DNA from 2 places in the Hydrogenophaga taeniospiralis genome. Region 1 is predicted to be linked to the other one. Evidence: riboswitches for the same ligand, from Rfam matches in the RefSeq annotation. Region 1 holds a riboswitch; the other holds the start of a gene.
The links. Region 1 has a riboswitch for S-adenosylhomocysteine ahead of metH (methionine synthase). Riboswitches for the same ligand answer to the same signal wherever they lie in the genome.
Positions count from the first base shown of each region.

Region 2: linked by a shared signal. The riboswitch ahead of ahcY (adenosylhomocysteinase) and the one ahead of metH (methionine synthase) in region 1 are both predicted to bind S-adenosylhomocysteine.

Region 1 covers NZ_JAHBAG010000001.1:927,088-933,489, reverse strand. Annotated here, with positions in the region: gene KIH07_RS04530 (hypothetical protein) at 1-273, opposite strand, end outside; gene KIH07_RS04525 (hypothetical protein) at 432-1,142, opposite strand; partial or broken gene KIH07_RS25520 (double zinc ribbon domain-containing protein) at 1,155-1,322, opposite strand; gene metH (methionine synthase) at 1,421-4,234, opposite strand; S-adenosyl-L-homocysteine riboswitch at 4,260-4,383, opposite strand; gene KIH07_RS04510 (sigma 54-interacting transcriptional regulator) at 4,464-6,065, shown strand; gene KIH07_RS04505 (hypothetical protein) at 6,154-6,372, shown strand.
Region 2 covers NZ_JAHBAG010000001.1:79,827-86,228, reverse strand. Annotated here, with positions in the region: gene KIH07_RS00370 (class I SAM-dependent methyltransferase) at 1-136, shown strand, start outside; gene KIH07_RS00365 (hypothetical protein) at 171-554, opposite strand; gene KIH07_RS00360 (YeeE/YedE family protein) at 701-1,822, shown strand; gene KIH07_RS00355 (MFS transporter) at 2,025-3,278, opposite strand; gene KIH07_RS00350 (HAD-IIB family hydrolase) at 3,275-4,078, opposite strand; S-adenosyl-L-homocysteine riboswitch at 4,134-4,221, shown strand; gene ahcY (adenosylhomocysteinase) at 4,293-5,741, shown strand; gene KIH07_RS00340 (TlyA family RNA methyltransferase) at 5,892-6,402, shown strand, end outside.

The DNA of each region.
Region 1 (6,402 bases):
AGAGGGGGCGAGGCTCCATTCCCGCACCTTCTCGAAACCGCTCGCGGTGCCCAGCGTGGGCAGCACGGTCTTGAGCTGCTGCTGCATCATCAGGATCTGCGGCATGGCCACGCTGGCCCCCGGGCTGGGCCGGAAAAACGCCTGCACCGCCGGCTCCACCCCCTGTTGATCCAGCTGGAGCAGGAAGCCTTCCATCTGCTCCGTGGGCGTGGCCGCGCGGGCCACCGCCGCGAACCACAGCAACGCGGCCCCGATCACCATGCTCTTTTTCATCGCTTGACCTCCCTGGTCTTGTCCGTTGTGGACAGCTGCATGGTAGCGATTCGGGCCCACACCACAAGCCCAATCGGGGCGCCCGCCCCGGGGGGAGGGACATCACGGACCCGTTCGGCGCGAACGGCCCGCGCCGCCAGCCGCGCTTTGCGGGGCGATCAGTTGTCCAGCTTGCGGCGGCTCGCCTCTTCCATTTCGCGGAACCGGACGCAGATCGGGTCGCGGGCGAAAGACGGCTTGCGGCACTCGCGGATGCGGCACAGGTCGCGCGCGAAGAAGTTGGTGCTGCCGGCGCAGGCCAGCTCCACCGTGGCGGCGGACGCCGCAGGCGGCGGAGTGGTTTCGGTTTTCGCCTCGGCCGGTGTCGCCGTGGCGGGTTGCGGCGACGGTGCCGGCGCAGGCGTCGGGGACGCGGCCGCCGCTGCGGTGGCTTCGGCGCGGCGCCGGGCCTGCTCGGCGCGCCGCCGCTGTTCCGCCGCCATGGCCGCGCGCTGCTGCTCCAGCGCGGCGGAGCGGGCCTGGTCCTCGCGCTCCAGGCGCTCCAGCGACAGGCGCAGGCGCTCGGCCTCCGAGAGATGCGTCTCGCTGCCCGGCGCCGTTGAGGCCGTGGCGAGGTCCGGCACGGCCGGTTCGGGGGCGGGCACCGGGGCGGGCGGCGCCGGTTCGTTCGCGGAAGCGGCGGGCACTGTGGCCTCGGGCGTGGCGGCCAGCGAGGCCGGGTCGCCGGTGTTGCTCAGTTTCCACCAGGTCCCAAGGCTCGCCAGCACCAGCACGACCCCCACCAGCAAAACGCCTGCGCGCTGGCGGGTGCCGCTCCCGGGTAGCTCGGGCATGGGGTGGTAGGCCACCGACGGCGGAACCAGGGGCACGCCGCAGGCCTGGCAGAACCGGGCTTTGGCCGGGTTGCGCACCTTGCAGGTCGGGCAGATGTGTTCTGGAAGCGCGCCGCCGCGCGTCGACGCGGCCTCTGGCGGCAATGGCGCAGCGCAGCCCCTGCAGAACTTCGCCTTGTTCCTGTTTTCTGTTCCGCAAGCCTTGCACACCGCCATGATCTACCCGTCACTTGAAGTCTGGGCACTTTCTAGCACAGTGCGCCGATGCTGTGTCCCCGCAGGTGGTCGAGCGGGGGAATCTCCCATACAAACGGTTACAAGTTGGGCCCGAGCCAGCGCCGCAGTTCGCTGGCGGCCACGCCGCTGCGCTCGGCCAGGTCCTGCACCTGGTCTTCCCCGATCTTGCCGACGTTGAAGTAGCTGCTGTCCGGGTGGCTCAGGTAGAAGCCGCTCACGCTGGCCGCGGGCGTCATGGCCAGGCTTTCGGTCAGCGCCATGCCGATCTCGTCGGCCTGCAGCAGCGCGAACATGGCGCGCTTGACCGAATGGTCGGGGCAGGCCGGGTAGCCCGGCGCGGGGCGGATGCCCTGGTATTTCTCTTTGATGAGGTCTTCGCTGCTGAGCGCCTCGTCGGCCGCGTAGCCCCAGAGGTCGGTGCGCACGCGGTGGTGCAGGCACTCGGCGAAGGCTTCGGCCAGGCGGTCGGCGAGCGACTTGAACAGGATGGCCGAGTAGTCGTCGTTGGCGTCCAGGAACTGCCGCTCCTTCTTGTCGGCGCCCAGGCCGGCGGTGACGGCGAACAGGCCCACATAGTCGTTGGCGACCCCCTTGGGCGCCACGAAATCGGCCAGGCAGCGGCTGGGGCGCAGCACGCCGTCCACCTCCTGCTTCTCGGTCTGCTGGCGCAGGCCGTGCCAGGTGAGCGCCACCTGGCTGCGGCTCTCGTCGGTGTAGAGCTCGATGTCGTCGTCGTTCACCGTGTTGGCCGGGTACAGGCCGATCACGCCGTTGGCGCTGAGCCAGCGGCCTTCGATGATCTTCTTGAGCATGGCCTGCGCATCGGCGAACACCTTGGTGGCCTGCTCGCCCACCACCTCGTCGCTCAGGATCGCGGGGTAGGGGCCGGCGAGGTCCCAGGTCTGGAAGAACGGGCCCCAGTCGATGTATTTCGCGATCTCGGCGAGGTCGAAGTTCTTGAACTGGCGCTTGCCGATGAATTTCGGCTGGGTGGGTTGGTAGCTGGCCCAGGCGGATTCGGAGGCACCCTCACCCCTGCCCTCTCCCGCCTGCGGGAGAGGGGGCAAGGCGGGCAGCCACTTGTTGGCGCGGGCCTGGGCCAGCGGCCACAGCGGCACCTGCTTCTTGTTGGCGTGCTGGGTGCGCACTCGGTGGTAGTCGGCGTTGAGCTCGGCGATGTACTTCACCCGGCTGTCGCCGATCAGGCTCTGCGCCACGCTCACGCTGCGCGAGGCGTCGGGCACGTAGACCACCGGGCCCTCGTAGTGCGGCGAAATCTTCACCGCCGTGTGCACGCGGCTGGTGGTGGCGCCGCCGATCAGCAGCGGAATGCCCTTCTCGCGGAAGTGCGGGTCCTTCTGCATCTCGCCGGCCACGTACTGCATCTCTTCCAGGCTGGGCGTGATCAGGCCGGACAGGCCCACGATGTCGGCGCCCTCTTCCTTGGCCTTGGCCAGGATCTCGTGGCAGGGCACCATCACGCCCATGTTCACCACCTCGAAGTTGTTGCACTGCAAGACCACGGTGACGATGTTCTTGCCGATGTCGTGCACGTCGCCTTTCACCGTGGCGATCACGATCTTGCCCTTGGGTTTCACGTCCGCGCCCGCGGCCTGCTGCGCCAGTTTCTCTGCCTCGATGTAGGGCAGCAGGTGGGCCACGGCCTGCTTCATCACGCGCGCGCTCTTCACCACCTGGGGCAGGAACATCTTGCCCTGGCCAAACAGGTCGCCGACCACGTTCATGCCGTCCATCAGCGGGCCTTCGATCACGTTGAGCGGGCGCCCGCCCTCGCGCTCGATCTCGCGCCACATCTCTTCGGTGTCTTCGCTGATGAACTCGTTCATGCCGCGCACCAGCGCGTGGCTCAGGCGCTCGCGGATCGGCAGCGCACGCCACTCGTTCTTCTTGCTCTCGTCCTTGGCACCGCTCTTGGCGGTCTCGGCCACCTCCACCAGGCGCTCGCCGGCGTCTGGGCGGCGGTTCAGCACCACGTCCTCAACACGCTCGCGCAGTTCAGGCTCCAGCTCGTCGTACACGCCCACCATGCCCGCGTTGACGATGCCCATGTCCATGCCGGCCTGGATCGCGTGGTACAGGAACACGGTGTGGATCGCCTCGCGCACCGGGTCGTTGCCGCGGAAGCTGAACGACACGTTGGACACGCCGCCGCTCACCTTGGCGCCCGGCAGGTGCTGCTTGATCCAGCGCGTGGCGTTGATGAAATCGACCGCGTAGTTGTTGTGCTCTTCGATGCCGGTGGCGATGGCGAAGATGTTGGGGTCGAAGATGATGTCTTCGGGCGGGAAGCCCACCTCGTCCACCAGGATGCGGTAGGCGCGCTCGCAGATCTCGACCTTGCGCTCGTAGGTGTCGGCCTGGCCCTTTTCGTCGAAGGCCATCACCACGGCCGCCGCGCCGTAGCGCTTCACCAGCCGCGCCTGGCGCTTGAACTCGTCCACGCCTTCTTTCATGCTGATCGAGTTGACGACGCCCTTGCCCTGCACGCAGCGCAGGCCGGCTTCGATCACCTCCCACTTGGAGCTGTCCACCATCACCGGCACGCGCGCGATGTCGGGCTCGCCCGCGATCAGGTTCAGGAACTTCACCATCGCGGCCTTGCTGTCGAGCATGGCCTCGTCCATGTTGATGTCGATCACCTGCGCGCCGTTCTCCACCTGCTGGCGCGCCACGGCCAGCGCCTGCTCGTACTCGCCGTTCAGGATCATGCGGGCGAAGGCCTTGGAGCCGGTGACGTTGGTGCGTTCGCCCACGTTCACGAACAGGCTGCCTGCGCCAATGCGCAGCGGCTCCAGGCCGGACAGCAGCATGGGCGGCACGGCGGCGGCGTGGGACGGGGCGGAAACGGTGGAATCGGAAACAACGGACATGAGGCTCACCAGGGTTGCGGGCAAAAACTGGTGAGCGCCGTTGGGGGTCTGTACGACCAGCCAGGGCCGTGTGGCCCCGACGTCTCAAGCCTGACACCGGGTGCGGGCATCTGGCCGATGCCCCCGGCGCTGCAGCGCTCCTTGAGAGGGGGTGATTTTAGCCGCCAACGGCGCCAGGCACGGCACTGGTGCGATGTTTGCTTGTGCTCCCGCCAACCACTCCACGCCCATGCCACCCCACCGCACAGACCCCGACACCCCCGGCACCGACTGGCACGCCCAGGAGCTGCTGCTCATGCGCGAGGTGATGAAGCTCGTGGGCCGCAGCCTGGCGCCGGCTTTTGTGTTGCGCGAGATGCTGCATTTGATGAGCGAGCTGCTGGGCCTGAACCGGGGGCGCATGGTGCTGGCCGACGAGGCGGCGCCGGGCGCGGAGCGCACCGCCTCCATTCGCCACGCCTACGGCCTCACCGCCGAAGAGGCGGCGCGCGGCGTGTTCCGCTGGGGCGAGGGCATCACCGGCCGCGTGCTGGCCAGCGGCCTGCCGGCCATCGTGCAGGACGTGGACGCCGAGCCCTTGTTCCTCTTTCGCACCGTGGCGCGCGCCCAGCTGCCGCCGCAGACCGTGGCCTTCATCGCGCTGCCGATCGAGGTCAACGGCGCCACCGTGGGCGTGCTGGCCTGCCACCGCATCCGCAGCCGCCAGCGGCACCTGAACGACGACCTGGCGCTGCTGCGCATCCTGGCCACGCTGGCCGGCCAGCTGCTGCAGCTGGAGCAGCTGGTGGCCGAAGAGCGGCGCCAGCTGGCCGCGCGCAACGAGGCGCTGGAGCGTGCGATCGACCTGGGCAGCGCGCGCTACGGGCTGATCGGCCGCTCGCCCGCGCTGCTGCGGGCGCTGGGCGAGCTGGAGCGCGTCTCGCAGTCGCAGGCCACGGTGCTGCTGCTGGGCGAGTCGGGCACCGGCAAGGAGCTGTTTGCCCGCGCGGTGCACCTGGCCAGCGGCCGGCGCGACCAGCCCTTCATCAAGGTCAACTGCTCGGCCATTCCCGACACGCTGTTCGAGTCCGAACTGTTCGGCTACGAGCGCGGCGCCTTCACCGGCGCGAGCACGGCGCGCGCGGGCTGGTTCGAGCAGGCCAACAGCGGCACCATCTTTCTGGACGAGATCGGCGAGCTGCCGCTGGCCATGCAGAGCAAGCTGCTGCGCACGCTGCAGGAAGGCACGCTGGTGCGCCTGGGCGGCACGCGCGAGATCCGCATCGACGTGCGGCTGGTCGCGGCCACCAACCGCGACCTGGCGCGCGAGGTGCAGGCCGGCGGCTTCCGGCAGGACCTGTATTACCGCCTCAACGTGATCCCGATCCGCCTGCCCAGCCTGCGCGAGCGGCGCGAAGACGTGCGCGCGCTGGCGCTGCATTTCGTGAGCCGCGCCAACCAGGCGCACCAGCGCAACGTCAACCTCGCGCCCGACGCGCTGGCGCGGCTGGAGGCGCACGACTGGCCCGGCAACATCCGCGAGCTGGGCAACCTGATCGAGCGCCTGGTGCTGCTGGCCGACCACACGCTGGTGACGGCCGCGGCGCTGGAGCGCTTCATGCCCGAGGCGCTGGGCGATGCCCGCCCCGCGCCAGCCTCGGCACCGATCCCGCCCGCCCTGCCCGCAGGCGCAGGGCTGGTGCGCGACTACCAGAGCGCTGGCTCACACAACGCCCAGACGCTGCAAGACGCGCTGACCCGCCACCAAGGCAACCAGTCGCGTGCGGCGCAAAGCCTGGGGCTCACGCTTCGGCAGTTTGGCTACCGGCTGCGCAAGGCGGGGTTGCGGTGAAGACCGGGGTGAAAGGTGGCCGTGAAAGCCAGCGCTCGGGATGTGTGACAGCATCAGCGCTGTTCCCCAAGATTTGACAGAAGCCGCCATGAAAACCATTGACGAGATGCTGAACCTGGCATTGCTGACCCCCGATGAGCACCAACAGATCAGCAGCTGGATCGCACAGGCCGACACGCCTGACGAAATTTTGAAGATGCCGCGCTTGTTGTGGCGGGCCGTCGAACGGGCCAGCGCGGTCATGGGCATCGACGAAGACCTGATGCGCCCGCCGGCGCTGGATGCTGACGACTTGGTTTGCGGATAGACGACGGGTCGAACTGGTTGCGTGCCGAGG
Region 2 (6,402 bases), 850 kb from region 1:
GGCGGGCGAATTGCGGCCCGGGAGCTGGCTGGTGAGCCTGGAGTTCGAGGCCGGCGGCTGGGCGCCGCAGGGCCGGCTGCAGAACGTGGATGGCAAACCGGTGTGGCTCTACCAGGCGCCGTTTCGCCGCCGCTGAGGCCGCCCGCCCCAATACAACCGAGCCGGCCGGTTCAGGCCCAGGCCATCCAGGCCAGCGCCAATGCCAGCGCCACAAAACCCCAGAGCAGCAGGCGCGTGCGCACGCGCAGCGCCTCCACGGCGGTGACCAGGCGCGCGTTCTGTTCGGCCAGTTCGGCCACGGTCTGGGTCAGTTGCTCCTGCGCCTGGGCCTGTTGGTGGATCTGCTGCTGCGCCGCGATCAGGCGGTTTGTCAGCTCTCCCAGGCTCGGTGTTTCGCCCGCCGGCATCTCGATGACGTCGGCGGTGGGCATCGCCGGGGTCTGCGCGCGCTGGCGCTCCAGCAGCTTGCGCGCGGCGCTGAGCACCTTGGGCGCGTGTTCGATCACATCGCCCCAGGGAATGACTTTGAGCGCAACCAGCCAGGGAATGGCCATGGGGAGTCCTTTCGGTGCGGGTACGGGTGGGGCGTTGGAGCTTACCCGGCGCGCCGGGTTCGCCAGAAGTTGCGCCGCGTCAAGCTTTGGGGTGATTGGCCGGCGTAACATGATCGATTGCGCATATCTTCATAAACGGAGACGTCATGGACTGGACAAGCTGGATCGAGCGGGTGGGGGAACCGGGCGTGCTGGCCCTGTGCGGCCTGTTGGCCGGGCTGGGCTTCGGCTTTTTTGCCCAGCGCTCGCGTTTCTGCCTGCGCGCGGCGGTGATCGAGTTCTGGCACGGCCGCTTCGGCGACAAGCTCACCGTGTGGCTGCTGGCGTTCGCAACCGCCGTGGTGGCCGCGCAGCTGCTGGTGCTGTCCGGGCTGCTGGACGTGAGCACGGCGCGCCAGCTCTCGGCGCGCGGCAGCCTCTCAGGCGCGCTGCTGGGCGGTTTGATCTTCGGCGTGGGCATGGTCATGACGCGCGGCTGCGCGAGCCGGCTGCTGGTGTTGTCGGCCAACGGCAACCTGCGCGCGCTGCTCTCGGGGCTGATCTTCGCGGTCACGGCACAGGCCTCGCTCAACGGCGTGCTCGCGCCCTGGCGCGAAACCGTGTCGACCTGGTGGGTGGTGGACGGTGGCCCCTCGCGCAGCCTGCTCGCGCTGGTCGGGGCCGGGCCCTGGGACGGCCTGGCGTTCGGCATGGTCTGGCTGGTGACCGCGCTGTTTTTCGCCTACCGCAGTGGCTGGGGCTTCTGGAAGTGGGCCGGCGGCATCGGCACCGGGCTGATGGTGGCGCTGGCCTGGGCCGGCACCTACCAGGTGATGGCGCATTCCTTCGAACCGGTGCAGATCCAGGGCCTGACCTTCAGCGGCCCCTCGGCCGAGTGGCTGATGCGGGTGCTCAGCGCGCCCGGCGAACCCTGGACTTTTGGCCTGGGCCTGATGCCGGGGGTGTTTCTCGGCTCGCTGGTGGGCGCCCTGGTGGGGGGCGACTGGAAGCTCGAAGGCTTCGGCGGCGGCTACACCATGCCGCGCTACATCGTCGGCGCCATCCTGATGGGCTTTGGCTCCATGCTGGCGGGGGGCTGCGCCGTGGGCGCGGGCATGACGGGCGGCGCGATCTTCGCGCTCACGGCCTGGGTCACGCTGGCGGGCATGTGGATCGGTGGCGGTGTGGCCGACCGCGTGTTCGACGGCGCGAACAAACCCGCGCCCGCACCGGCGCCTTCGGACGATCCGGCACCGCGGGCGGCGAGCGCTCCGACCGCTGCGCCTTGAACGGTCCCCCCCTGCGCCGCCTTCGGCGTCACCCCCCCCCCGGGGGGCGCCAGCTGCGGCCTGGCGGAGCCAGTTCCGCGCTGGCCTGGGTTGGCGTTGCTTCGGGCGGTGCTCTGAGGCTTTGAGGGGGCTTTCGTTGCACGGCGGCCATCAGCTGCGGCCTGGCGGAGCCAGTTCCGCGCTGGCCTGGTCTGGTGTTGCTTCAGGCGCTTCTCAGAGGCCTTGAAGAGCGGCTTTCCCTGCGCAACAGCCACCAGCCCGGCCCGGCCACGGCCAGTAGCAGCGCGGGGAAGCCGAGCACCGGCGCCCAATCCAGCATGGCCGCGCCCAGGGCCGGGGCGAGCACGCCGCCCAGGGTGTACGACAGCACCAGCACGGCGGTGCTGTTGACCAGGGTGATGCCCTCTTCGCGCGAGCCGATGTCGATCATCGCCAGCGTGTAAAGGCTGCCACCCGCGCCGCCCCAGAAGAAGGCCACCGCCGCCGCCAGCCAGGGCGTGCCGGCCACGAAGGGAATGAGCGCCGTGGCCGCCAGCGTGACCAGCGCGCAGGCGCGCATGATCGCCAGCCGCGCGCGGTGGGCGCCGCCCCAGCGCGGGAGGCCGCCCAGCCGATCGGCCAGCAGGCCGGCGGGCAGCATCATGAGTGCGCTGCCCAGGCCGCTGGCCGAGACCAGCAAGGCCGCCGCCGCGACGCCCAGACCCAGGCTCAGGCCGTACAGCGGCAGGATGGAGGTGAGCCCGCTTTCGAAGAAACCACCGACGAAGCCCACCGCCATGATCAGCGGGTGCGCGCGCAGCGCATGCCACACGCCGTGCAGGCCCACGCGCGCGCTGTGGGCGTCGACCGCGCGCGGCAGCGGAGGGATCGCCAGGCTCCACAGCAGGCCGATGAACAGGCTGGCCAGCACCAGCCACAGCGCCGCCGGGTTCTGCGGCCCCAGCACGGCGAGCAGGGCAGGGCCGATCACGAAGGTGGTGCCCACCATGGTCTCGAACAGGCCCACCATGCGGCCGCGCTTCAGGGGCGGCGCGAACTCGGCCACCACCGCCTCGGCCAGCACCCAGCGCAGGCCCGAGGCCGCGCCGGCGATGAAGTCCAGCACGAACCACGCGGGCAGCCAGTCGGTGAGCAGAAAGCCGGTGGTGGAGATCACCGGGATCAGCGCCGACAGCCACAGCGTGGGCCGGCGCCCGAGCCGCTGGGTGATGGCCGAGGCGAACGGCGTGATGAGAAACACGCCCACCCAGCCGCTGGCCGCGAACAGCCCGGCCAGCGTGGTGGACACGCCGTCGCCCTTGAGCCGCAACAGCAGCAGCGGCAGCAGCATGAAATAGCCCACCAGCTCGAAGAAGGTGGCGCCGAAGATGGCCACCAGGCCGAGCCGGGCACGGGCCGGGGCGGCGGCGGGCAGGGGCGAGCCGCCGTGGCCGGGCGGCAGCGGGTGTTCGATCATGCGATCGCCTTCGCGGTGAGCACAGCGTGTGCCAGCTCGGCGAAGCCCGCGCCGCGTTCGCCTGGCGTCACGTAGCGCGGGCGGTGCGTCAGCTGGTCCCAGAAGCGCGCCACGTTGGCCACGCCCACGCTGTGCGCAAAGTGGCCGAACATGCGCGCGTCGTTGGTGGAGTCGCCCACGTAGACCCAGCGGTCGAGCTCGGCGTCGAGCTCGACCGCCAGGTGGCTGCGCACGATCCATCGCGCGCCGGCGAGCTTGTCGTGTCCGCCGATCCAGCCGTTGATGTGGATGGAGCTGACCGTGGCGTTCAGGCCACCGGCCCGCATGAGGCGCACCACCGCGTGGATCGACGCGTCGTCCAGGTGGGCGAACTCGCTGTGGTCGATGGCGATGTCGGTCTCGCGCCCCGGGCTGTCCTGCGACAAGCGGGTGTGTGGCAGTGTGGTCAGGATGTTTTGCGCCACCGCCTGCAGTTGCGCGAAGTTCGCGCGGCGGGTGGCCTCGTCCTGCAGCCAGGCCTTGCACAGCGCGCCATCGGCGCCGCGCCACAGCGCCACGGCACCGTTCTCCGCCACGATGGCGTTCACCGGCCAGGCCAGGGCAAAGGCCTCGCTCCAGCCCGCCGGGCGCCCGGTGATGGCGAACACCGGCAGGCCGGCGGCGCGCAGCGCGTGCAGGGCGGCCAGGGCGTCGGGCGTGATCACGCCCTCGGTGGTGAGCGTGTCGTCGATGTCGGTGAGCACGCCGTGGATGCGCGCGCGCTCGGCCAGCGGCCAGTCGGATAGCGGGGGATGGGTCATAAAGGCCCGCCAGTTTCGCAGATAGCCAAAACGGGCGCCTGCGTTAGAATCGTTGCCATCCGAGGAGCGTTGCAGCGCACCCCTGACCACCGGTCAGCGCGGGGCGTGAGGCTCGGAAATCCATGCAACGACGCTCATCCACTTCCGTGCGATGGGCTTTTTTATTCCCGTTTCGCGCGTGGGGTGGTTCATTCAACCTTCTCAGGAGCGAACCATGAACGCACGCATTCCCGCCGCCGCTGCATCGGCCAATCTGACCGACTGCGCCATCACCGACATCGGCCTGGCCGACTGGGGCCGCAAGGAAATCCGCATCGCCGAGACCGAAATGCCCGGTCTGATGGCCATCCGCGAAGAATTCGCGCCCAAGCAATCGCTCAAGGGCGCGCGCATCACCGGCTCGCTGCACATGACCATCCAGACGGCCGTGCTGATCGAGACCCTGCAGGCCCTGGGCGCCGAAGTGCGCTGGGCCTCGTGCAACATCTTCTCCACGCAGGACCACGCCGCTGCCGCCATCGCCGCCGCCGGCACGCCGGTGTTCGCCGTCAAGGGCGAGACCCTGGTCGACTACTGGGACTACACCCACCGCATCTTCGACTTTGGCCCCAAGGGCAGTGAAGGCGAAGGCCCGAACATGATCCTGGACGACGGCGGTGACGCCACGCTGCTGATGCATCTGGGCAAGCGCGCCGAAAAAGACCTGTCCGTGCTGGCCCACCCGGGCAGCGAAGAAGAGCGCATCCTGTTCGCCGCCATCAAGGCCAAGCTGGCCGAGGACAGCACCTGGTACAGCCGCAAGAGCGCCCAGATCATCGGCGTGACCGAAGAGACCACCACGGGCGTGCACCGCCTGAAGGAGATGTCGGCCAAGGGCACGCTGCTGTTCCGCGCCATCAACGTGAACGACTCGGTGACCAAGAGCAAGTTCGACAACCTCTACGGCTGCCGCGAGAGCCTGGTGGACGGCATCAAGCGCGCCACCGACGTGATGATCGCCGGCAAGGTGGCTTGCGTGGCCGGCTACGGCGACGTGGGCAAGGGCTCGGCCCAGGCCCTGCGCGCCCTCTCCGCCCAGGTCTGGGTGACCGAGATCGACCCCATCAACGCCCTGCAGGCCGCGATGGAAGGCTACAAGGTCGTGACCATGGAGTACGCCGCCGACAAGGCCGACATCTTCGTGACCACCACCGGCAACCGCGACGTGATCACCTTCGAGCACATGGCCGCCATGAAGGACCAGGCCATCGTCTGCAACATCGGCCACTTCGACAACGAGATCCAGGTCGCCAAGCTGGAAGAAAAGTGCCAGTGGGAAGAGATCAAGCCCCAGGTGGACCACGTGATCTTCCCGGACGGCAAGAAGATCATCCTGCTGGCCAAGGGCCGGCTGGTGAACCTGGGCTGCGGCACCGGCCACCCCAGCTTCGTGATGTCGTCGAGCTTCGCCAACCAGACCATCGCCCAGATCGAGCTGTTCACCCACCCCGAAGGCTACGACGTGGGCAAGGTCTACGTGCTGCCCAAGCACCTGGACGAGAAGGTCGCGCGCCTGCACCTGAAGAAGGTGGGCGCGATGCTGAGCGAGCTGAGCGACGAGCAGGCGGCGTACATCGGCGTGCCCAAGCAAGGCCCGTACAAGCCCGACACGTATAGGTATTGATCCCCCCGCGCCGCCTTCGGCGTCACTCCCCAGGGGGCGGCGCTGGCGGCCCGGCGAAGCCGGTTCCGCGGCGCCCTGGGGCGGCGCGTGGCCTTTCGGCCGCTGGCCGCGTGTCGTTGACGTGGCGGTTCCTCTGGAAATCTACAGCTCATGCGTGCTGATCAACTTCTCGTCGAACGCGGCCTCGCCGCTTCGCGCTCGCAGGCCCAGCGGCTGATCGCCGCTGGCGTGCGCTGGCGCCTGGCCGGTGGCGACTGGAAGGCCGTCACCAAAAACGGCGACGAACTGCGTGAGACGGTGGAGCTGGAGCTGCTGGACACGGCGGAGTCGCGTTTCGTGTCGCGTGGCGGCCTGAAGCTGGAAGGCGCGCTCCTGCACGGCGGCATCGATGTGACCGGTCTGCGTTGTCTGGACGTGGGCCAGAGCAGCGGTGGCTTCACCGACTGCCTGCTGCAGCGCGGCGCCGCGCAGGTGGTGGGCGTCGATGTCGGGCAGGGTCAGCTGCACCCCAAGTTGCACGGCGATGCGCGCGTGGTCTGCATCGAAAAATGCAACGCCCGCGAACTCACGGCGGAGCACCTGGCGCAAGCCGGTGGCGAGGCCGCCGCGGCACCGTTCGACCTGATCGTGGGCGACCTGTCGTTCATCTCGCAGACCCTGG